2 regions of the Pseudarthrobacter sp. MOO14 genome follow, and region 2 is predicted to be linked to the other one. Evidence: riboswitches for the same ligand, from Rfam matches in the RefSeq annotation. Region 2 holds a riboswitch; the other holds the start of a gene.
The links. Region 2 has a riboswitch for cyclic di-AMP ahead of AC4EEV_RS10970 (glycoside hydrolase family 16 protein). Riboswitches for the same ligand answer to the same signal wherever they lie in the genome.
Positions count from the first base shown of each region.

Region 1 (4,403 bases), 800 kb from region 2:
GACGCCGCGCTCCGTGGCGACCGGACCGACGGAACGGATGCGGCAGCCGGTGCCGGCGGTTTTGATCCCGCGAACGGAGCCGGCGGCTTCACCGGGGCCCCCGGAGCCGGCGGGGCGGGTGGTCCCGGCGAAGGCACCGCCGATGCAGCCGTGACCGCACTGCTCACCGGCACCACCACGAAGTGGTCGGCGATTGTCTCCGGGGCCAGCCAGGCCGCCAGCCTGGAACTGGCCACGAACACCAGCGTCATTGCCCTGGGCGGCTGGAACGGCGGCGACCCCTATCCCACGCTCGCCGAGTTCCAGGCCATGGTGGCCAGGGGTGAGATCAGCTACTTCATCGAAGGCGGCATGGGCGGCGGCATGGGCGGCCGGGGCGGCAACTCCGAGGTGGCCGCCTGGGTGCAAGCCAACTTCCAGGCCCAAACCGTGGGTAACTCCACGGTGTACCAACTCACCAAGTAGGACCCCATGGCCAGATCTAACTCCACTCCGGTGCAGGCTCCCTCCGCTCCCGCTGCCCCCGGCCCTGCTGCCTCCAGCCCTGCTGCCGCGGCCGGCGTGCGGCGGGAGCCCCCGGCCCTCCGGCACCGCCTGGAACTGGCAGCCGTGCTGGCAGCTACCGCCGTGCTGTACCTGTGGAACCTCGGGGCATCGGGCTGGGCCAACGCTTTCTACTCCGCCGCCGCCCAGGCCGGATCGCAGGACTGGGCGGCCTGGTTCTTCGGTTCCTCGGACGCCGCCAACTCCATCACGGTGGACAAGCCACCGGCGTCCCTGTGGATCATGGGGTTGTCGGTCCGGATTTTCGGCCTGAGCTCCTGGAGCATCCTGGTTCCTGAAGCCCTGATGGGCGTCGGCACCGCCTGGCTGCTGTACCTGGCCGTCCGGCGGGCCGCGGCACCGGCCACCGGTGACCCGCGCCTCGCCCACCGGGCAGGGCTGCTGGCCGCCGTTGCGCTGGCACTGACGCCCGTGGCCACGCTGATGTTCCGGTTCAACAACCCGGACGCCCTGCTGGTGCTGCTCATGACCGCCGCGGCCTATGCGGTGCTCCGCTCCGTGCAGGAGGACAGGCTGCGCTGGCTCCTGCTGGCAGGGGTTTTCCTGGGCTTCGGGTTCCTTGCCAAGCAGCTGCAGGTCCTGCTGGTGGTTCCCGGGTTTGCCCTCGCCTACCTGGTCGCGGCACCCGCCAGGCTGGGTCGGCGGCTGCTGCACCTGCTCGCCACCGGTGCCGCGATGCTTGCCGCGGCCGGCTGGTGGCTGGCCGTCGTGGAGCTCATCCCGGCTGCGGACCGTCCGTTCATTGGTGGTTCGCAGGACAATTCCATCCTGGAACTGACCCTCGGCTACAACGGCCTGGGCCGGCTGACAGGCGACGAGACAGGGAGCGTGGGCGGCGCCAACGGCTGGAGCGTTCCGGGGCTGCTGCGGATGTTCAACAGCGAATTTGGCGGCCAGATCGCGTGGCTGCTGCCCTCCGCACTGATCCTTGCTGCCGGCCTGCTGTGGGTGGGACGCCGGGCGCCGCGGACTGACGCCGTCCGGGCGTCGGTGCTCATCTGGGGTTCCTGGGTCCTGGTGACCGGCCTGGTCTTCAGTTTCATGGCGGGCATCATCCACCCCTACTACGCGGTGGCATTGGCACCGGGGATCGCAGCCCTGGCCGGCCTGGGCCCGGTACTTCTCTGGCAGCACCGGCGGCAGGCCGCCGCGGCGGTCTTCCTGGCCGCCGCAGTGGCCGCGGCAGCCCTGATGGCATTCACCCTGCTGGGAACCACATCCGCCTACGGCCCGTGGCTGCGCTGGGTGGTGCTGGCGGCAGGCCTTGCGGCCGCAGCAGGAACAGGGTTGAACAGGTTCATCCGCCTGCGCTCCGTGCAACGGACGACGACGGCGCTCGCCATTGCGGCATCGCTCGCCGGCCCGCTGGCCTTCTCCATGTCGACGGCGGCGACGGCGCACAGCGGGGCCATTGTCAGCGCCGGACCGGCGCCGTCGTTCGGCGGCCCGGGCGGGTTCGGCGGAAACCGGACCGGCGGGTTTGGCGCGGGCGGCACGTCCCGGCAGTTCAACGGCCAGGCCGGACAAGGCCAGGGTGCCGGCCAGGGCGGACAAGGCCAGGGGGCCGGCCAGGGCGGGGCAGCGCAGGGCGGTCAGGGTGCCACCGGTGGCCGCGCCGGCGGGATGGCCGGCCTTCTGGGTGCGCCCACGCCGTCGGCCGGGCTCGTGGCCGCGTTGAAGGACGGTGCCTCAAACTACACCTGGGCAGCGGCAGTAGTCGGTTCGAACAATGCCGCAGGTTACCAACTGGCCACGGAACTGCCGGTGATGGCCGTGGGCGGCTTCAACGGCACCGACCCCTCCCCCACGCTGGAACAGTTCCAAGCGCTGGTCTCCCAAGGCCGGATCCACTACTTCATTGCCGGCGGGACCATGATGTCCAGCAGCGGCTCTGACGCCTCCACCCGGATTGCACAGTGGGTGGAGTCCACGTTCCCGGCGCAAAACATTGGCGGGACCACGGTCTATATCCTGGCGGGATAACCCGGCGCCGGGGATCCGCCTGCAGCAAATCGACGCGCCATGATTCGTGACTTCCGTTACCCAAATGTGACTAATGCGCAATCTTCCTGTACCGTCGATTGGGTGCGGTCCCCGTTCGGGCCGCATATCCCGGGTTGACGCCAAGCTCTGCCGCTTCCCGGATTCCGCTTGAGCAACGGCAGAGGCGGGGGACCCACCGTCCCGGGCAATGATTGCCCTTGGGGTTAAGCCAGCACGTGTTTTTTCCGTGCGGCCGGATGCCCTCATCCGAACCCGACAGCTAACTCCGCAGGTGTGAGAGGCGATCAATCATGTCTAAATCCATGGCAAAACCATGCCTGCAAACCAAGGCAAAACATCGGGCCAAACCCCAGCCCGCCAAAAAGACCACCGTGGGCCGGCGTGTTGCGGTCCTCGCTGCATCATGCGCGGTGCTGGTTGGCGTTGGCGCGGCAGGCCAGGCGACCAACAGCATGACCCAGGCGTCGTCCACCGGGTCAAGCGCTTCCACGTCGGCGGCGGATGCCCAGATGAGCATCGAGAAGAGCGAAATCCGGTCCAACCCGGCCGCAAATCCTGCTCCTTCCGCCATCAGCGTGGCACCGCAGGCCGCGGAGCCGGCCCCCGCGCCCGCTCCCGCCGCCCCGCCGGCTGAAGCACCCGCACCTGCGCCGGCCCCCGCGCCTGAGCCTGCTCCCGCCGTCGCGGTTAACGATCCCGCGGGCGCCCAGGCCTACGCCGCCAGCCAGCTGTCCTCCTTTGGCTGGGGACCGGACCAGATGCAGTGCCTGCAGACGCTGTGGACCAAGGAATCCGATTGGACCACCACCGCCACCAACGCCAGCAGCGGCGCGTACGGCATCGTCCAGTCGCTGCCGGCGGAGAAGATGGCCAGCGCAGGCGCCGACTACCTGACCAACTACCGCACGCAGATCAACTGGGGCCTGGACTACATCAAGAAGAGCTACGCCTCGCCCTGCGGTGCGTTGAACTTCCACCTGGCACACAACTGGTACTAGGCACCACCAGCACCGGGCGCAACGCAAACCGCGGGCCGCATCATGTCGATGCGGCCCGCGGTTTGCGTTAACCGGCGCCCTGGACGTCGCCCGGCCCGGCGTTCCGCCAGGGGATGTACTGGACAGACCACTTGTTGCCGTCCGGATCGGCGAAGTACAGGAAGTGGCCCCACTGCTGTACATCCACGTCGCTGACGTCCACGCCGTTGCCCTTGAGCTGGCGGTGGGCAGCCTCGATGTCGCTGACCACCAGCTGGAGGTTGGATCCTGTGCCGGGCGGAGCGTCGGTGAGCCCTTCGCCGATGCAGATGGAGCAGGCGGAGCCGGGTGGCGTCAACTGCACGAAGCGGATCGACTCCGACGGGCGTTCGTCGTAGTCGGCGTTGAAGCCAACCTTGTTAACATAGAAATCCTTGGCGCGGTCCACATCGGATACAGGGACAAAGACGAGTTCAAGTTTCCAGTCCATCCGCACAGGCTAGCGGCGGGAACGGTTTTGAAAAAGGGTGGAACCTACCCGGCGATCCCGTACAGGCGGTCGCCGGCGTCGCCGAGGCCGGGAACAATGTAGGACTTCTCGTTGAGCTTCTCGTCGATGGAGGCCAGGACGATGTGCACGTTCGCGTCGCCCAGTTCCTCCTCCAGCTTGGCCAGGCCCTCCGGGGCTGCCAGCAGGCAGATGCAGGTGACGTCGGAGGCGCCGCGCTTGAAGAGGAACTTGATGGCCTCACGCAGGGTTCCGCCGGTGGCCAGCATCGGGTCCAGGACGAAGACCTGGCGGCCGGTGAGGTCCTCGGGGAGGCGCTCGGCATACGTGATGATGTCCAGGGTTTCCTC
Region 1 is NZ_CM177849.1:3,129,247-3,133,649, reverse strand. Features, by position in the region: gene AC4EEV_RS14710 (glycosyltransferase family 39 protein) at 1-465, shown strand, start outside; gene AC4EEV_RS14705 (glycosyltransferase family 39 protein) at 472-2,547, shown strand; cyclic di-AMP (ydaO/yuaA leader) riboswitch at 2,693-2,853, shown strand; gene AC4EEV_RS14700 (aggregation-promoting factor C-terminal-like domain-containing protein) at 2,859-3,566, shown strand; gene AC4EEV_RS14695 (glyoxalase superfamily protein) at 3,634-4,035, opposite strand; gene upp (uracil phosphoribosyltransferase) at 4,080-4,403, opposite strand, start outside.
Region 1: linked by a shared signal. The riboswitch ahead of AC4EEV_RS14700 (aggregation-promoting factor C-terminal-like domain-containing protein) and the one ahead of AC4EEV_RS10970 (glycoside hydrolase family 16 protein) in region 2 are both predicted to bind cyclic di-AMP.

Region 2 (4,403 bases):
ACGGGCGGCGCGGGCAGCCTTGATGGACTCAACCTGCTTCTCGCCACCCTTGGTCCAGGTCAGGGCGAAGCCGCGGGGCAGCAGGAAGTTACGTGCGTAACCGTCCTTGACCTCGACAACATCGCCAGCAGCACCGAGACCGGTTACTTCGTGGGTCAGAATGAGCTTTGCCATGTTAGTTAATCCCTTCCTTAGCCGCGGCCAGCGCCGGAGTAAGGCAGCAGAGCAACTTCGCGGGCGTTCTTGATTGCCTGGGCGATCTTGCGCTGTTCCTGCACCGTGACGCCAGTGACGCGACGGGCGCGGATCTTTCCGCGGTCGGAGATGAACTTGCGCAGCAATGCTACGTCCTTGTAGTCGATGACAGTGATGTCAGCGGCCTTCAAGGGGTTGGACTTTGGTTTGGGCTTACGGAGTTCAGCCTTAGCCATCGTGGAGCTCCTATTCTAGGGAGCCCGTGGATATTGATCCACGGGATGGTGGTGGTCCGACGGCGGCAAAACCTTGGGTGCCTTGCGGCTCCCGGGCAGTCCCGGCATCGGGCCGTTGTTTGGGTTTTAGAAGGGAGGTTCGGAATCGGGGCCGTTGCCCCAGCCGCCTGCATTGGACACGCCGGGCGTGGCCCAGGGATCGTCCTGTGCAGCCTGCTGGTTGCCGCCGCCCCAGCCTCCACCGGAGTTGCCGCCCTGGTTTCCACCAGGGTTGCCGCCTCCGAAGCCACCGCCGCCGTTGCCGCCGCCGAAGCCGCCCCCACCCTGTCCGCCGGAGCGCTGGGTGCGGTTGACCTTGGCGTTGGCGTAGCGCAGGCTGGGGCCGATTTCGTCGACCTCAAGCTCGATGACGGTGCGCTTTTCGCCTTCTTTTGTTTCGTAGGAACGGCTCTTCAAGCGGCCGGTGACGATCACGCGCATGCCCTTGGTCAGGGATTCGGCGACGTTCTCGGCAGCTTCACGCCAGACCGCGGCGCGGAGGAACAGGGTCTCCCCGTCCTTCCACTCGTTGGACTGGCGATCAAAGGTGCGGGGGGTGGAAGCGATGGTGAAGTTCGCTACTGCGGAACCGGACGGTGTGAACCGCAATTCCGGGTCATTGGTGAGGTTACCGATGACCGTAATGGTGGTCTCGCCTGCCATCTACTGCCTCCTTGTTCGATCCTGGGTGAAGAGTGCGTTCCTGCGGGGTAAAGAATGAATTTTGGTGCTGATTACTCAGCAACAACCTTCTGCTCTTCGGGGCGGGTGATCTTGGTGCGCATGATGGTCTCGTTAAGAGACAGCTGGCGGTCAAGTTCCTTGGCGGTTTCCGGCTTGGCGGTGAAATTCACCACGGCGTAGATACCTTCGGACTTCTTCTTGATCTCGTAAGCCAGACGGCGACGGCCCCAGATGTCAACCTTTTCGATGGTTCCACCATCGTTGGTGATGACGTTCAGGAACTTCTGAAGCGACGGCTCAACGGTACGCTCTTCGACCTCGGGGTCGATGATTACCATCAATTCGTAAGGACGCATATGTGAACCCACCTCCTTTGGGCTAAGCGGTTACGGCATTTCCGTAACAGGAGGTTCATTTGCGATTCCGCGCAGTGCCTTGCCACCAGTACGGAGGCAGGACGCAGCACAGACTTCAATATCCTAGTGCATCTGGACCTGATAGGCGATTCGCGCTTGACTCAAGGCTATCCGCGTGATGTGGCAGGAGCAGCCTGACCGGACACGTATGTGGAAAACGCAGGAGCGTGCCGTTCGGCATTAGACGTCTATGCGGGTGCACCGCGGGACGCCACGCCCACCGCGCCACTTCCGTTACCCAATTGTGATTCCGCAGGGATTTTCGTGTACGGTCTTCGGGTGGGCCGCCCCAGCCGGCCCCAATCCCGGAAGACGCCCAACTCTGCCGCTTCCGCGATCCCTCAGGTTCCAAGGCAGAGGCGGGGGACCCAAGTGTCACGGGCATGGCTCCCGCCTGCCCTCGGGGTGAAGCCGCGATCCGCGGCCGAATGGCAGCATTCGAACCCGACAGCTAACCCCGCCGGCGTTGAGAGGTAAATTCCCCATGCCCGCATCCCGCAAATTGAGCGCCAAACGCGCCCGCCGTCATCAGAATGAGACCCCATCGGCCGGGCTCCGTCAGTTCTTGACATCCAGAGATTCCCGCCGCCTGCCCTTGGCCGCCGGCCTGGCAGCAGCCGTCCTCGGCGCAGCCTCCCTTGGCCTCGGCGTCGCCAACGGCAATGAAGCTGCCGACGTATCCCGGGTGGCCAGCGCCGCCGGGGCCGGCAGCGAGGTACAGGTCCAGCCCACCCCGTCGGCCGCAGTCCAGTCCGCTCCGGCGCCCGCCCCGGCACCGGCAGCCGCACCCGCGCCCGCACCAGAGCAGGCTCCGTCCCAGGCGCCGGCTCCCGCGGCACCCGCCCCGGCACCGGCCGTTGCGGCTCCTGCACCGCAGTCCCCCATCGCCGTGGCACCAGCCTCGGCACCGCTGGCAAACAGCGGGACGCCCATGCCCGCAGGGGTCCCCGGAAACTGGACCATGACCTTCGCTGACGATTTCAACGGTTCAGGCCTGGACAGCGGTAAATGGTCCAACTGCTGGTTCTCCCCCAACTGCGGAACCATGAACAAGGTGGCCACCAGCCCAGCCAACGTCTCCGTGGCCAACGGCAACCTGGCCCTCAGCCTTGCCTCCTCGTCTTCCGGGTCCTTGGTCTCCACGAACCCGAAGGGTGGAGCGGGCACCGGGTACCAGTTCACCACCGGGTATGTCGAGGCCCGCATCAAGTTCCCCGGCAACGCCAACGGTCTCTATAACTGGCCCGCGTTCTGGACCACCGGGCAGTCCTGGCCGGCCACCGGCGAGAACGACATCGCGGAGGTCCTCCAGGGCAAGATGACCGTGAATTACCACTCCGGCTCCGGGTCACACAACCAGGGTGGCGTCGGCGGCAACTGGGCCAACGAATACCACACCTTCGGCTTGCACCGGATGGCCAACTCGTCGGACGTCTACTTCGACGGCGTGAAGGTCAAGTCCTACCCCACGGACGACGGAAACGCCCCGCAGTACATCGTGCTGAACGTCGGCGCTTCATCGACGAACCCGGTGTACGGCCCGCAGTCCCAACTCCTGGTGGACTACGTCCGCGCCTGGCAGTAGCCGGCCACGCGCCCCCTTGGAAAGGGCGACGGCGGGACTTCCCGCCGTCGCCCTTTTTGGCTTCCTGCGGTTCCCCACAAAGTTGCCCAGAGCAACCCTGCCACCCGAGTGTGATCCAGTACACTCTTGCAATGAAGCTCCTGTACGTGACGGAAAGCGTGCCAAACCGGGACCCGCAACTCGGTGATGGAAGCTCCATGATCCCGTACGAAGTGATCCTTCACCTTCCCGCGGATGTTGCCGTCACGCTGCTGACGTTTTCCGGCCCTGTCCCGGTTCCGGCGGAGCTCCGGGCCCGCTGCGAAACCGTCCACGAACTAGCCCCGCGGGACGACCCCGCCGCATTTGTCCGCTCCTTCGGCGGCCTCGCCGGCCTGGGAAAGCACCGGCGCTCCACCCCGTCAGCGCGGGCAGCGGCAGCCACCCTGTCCGGCAGCAGTGAGGCCACCCTCATCCATGGCCCGCACGCCCTCTTCCTTTCGCATCATGTGGCCGGTCCCGTGGTGCTGCAAACGGTGGACCCTTGGTCCATCCGGGCCGCCATGGACACGGATATTGCCCGCTCCCTCCGGCCGGCCTACCGGCTGCGCGAGCACCTCGCCGAACGGGCGGAACGGTCGCTGCCCGCCAGGGCGCGGCTGCTGACCGTCGGGGCACAGGACGCTGAAGCCTGGTCCGCGAAGCTCGGCCGGTCCGTGAAAAGCATCCCCAACGGAACCAGCGTGGCCGCGGGGCCGCGTCCGGACCGGAAGGCGCCGGTGGTTTGCTTCGCGGGCAGCCTCAACTACGCCCCCAACGTGGACAGCGCCACGGTCCTGGCCACCCGTATCGCTCCCCTCGTGTGGCGGGAGGTCCCGGAGGCACGGTTCGTCATCGCCGGGCGGCAACCCACAGCGGCAGTCCAGGCGCTGGCCGGTCCACACATCGAAATCCTGGCCAACGTGCCCTCACTCCCGGATGTCTTCAACGGGGCCGACGTCGCCGTCTTCCCCGACGAACACGGCGTAGGCATCCGAAACTCCGTGCTTGAGGCCCTTGCCGCCGGGCTGCCTGTAGTGGCCTCCCCGGTGGCGGCACGTGAACTTCCGCCGCACCCGCTGCTCACCGTCGAGGCCGGCCAGGACGCGATGGTCCGCAAGGTCGTAGAACATCTCAGGGCACCCCGGCCGCCGCACGTAACCCCCGGCGGCCTACTGGACCAGGCCGCCCGCGCCGTCCGGTCCTGGGACACGGTGGCCGCGGAGTACT
Region 2 is NZ_CM177849.1:2,333,803-2,338,205, forward strand. Features, by position in the region: gene rplI (50S ribosomal protein L9) at 1-174, opposite strand, end outside; gene rpsR (30S ribosomal protein S18) at 192-431, opposite strand; gene AC4EEV_RS10960 (single-stranded DNA-binding protein) at 558-1,133, opposite strand; gene rpsF (30S ribosomal protein S6) at 1,205-1,510, opposite strand; cyclic di-AMP (ydaO/yuaA leader) riboswitch at 1,881-2,050, shown strand; gene AC4EEV_RS10970 (glycoside hydrolase family 16 protein) at 2,136-3,155, shown strand; gene AC4EEV_RS10975 (glycosyltransferase) at 3,287-4,403, shown strand, end outside.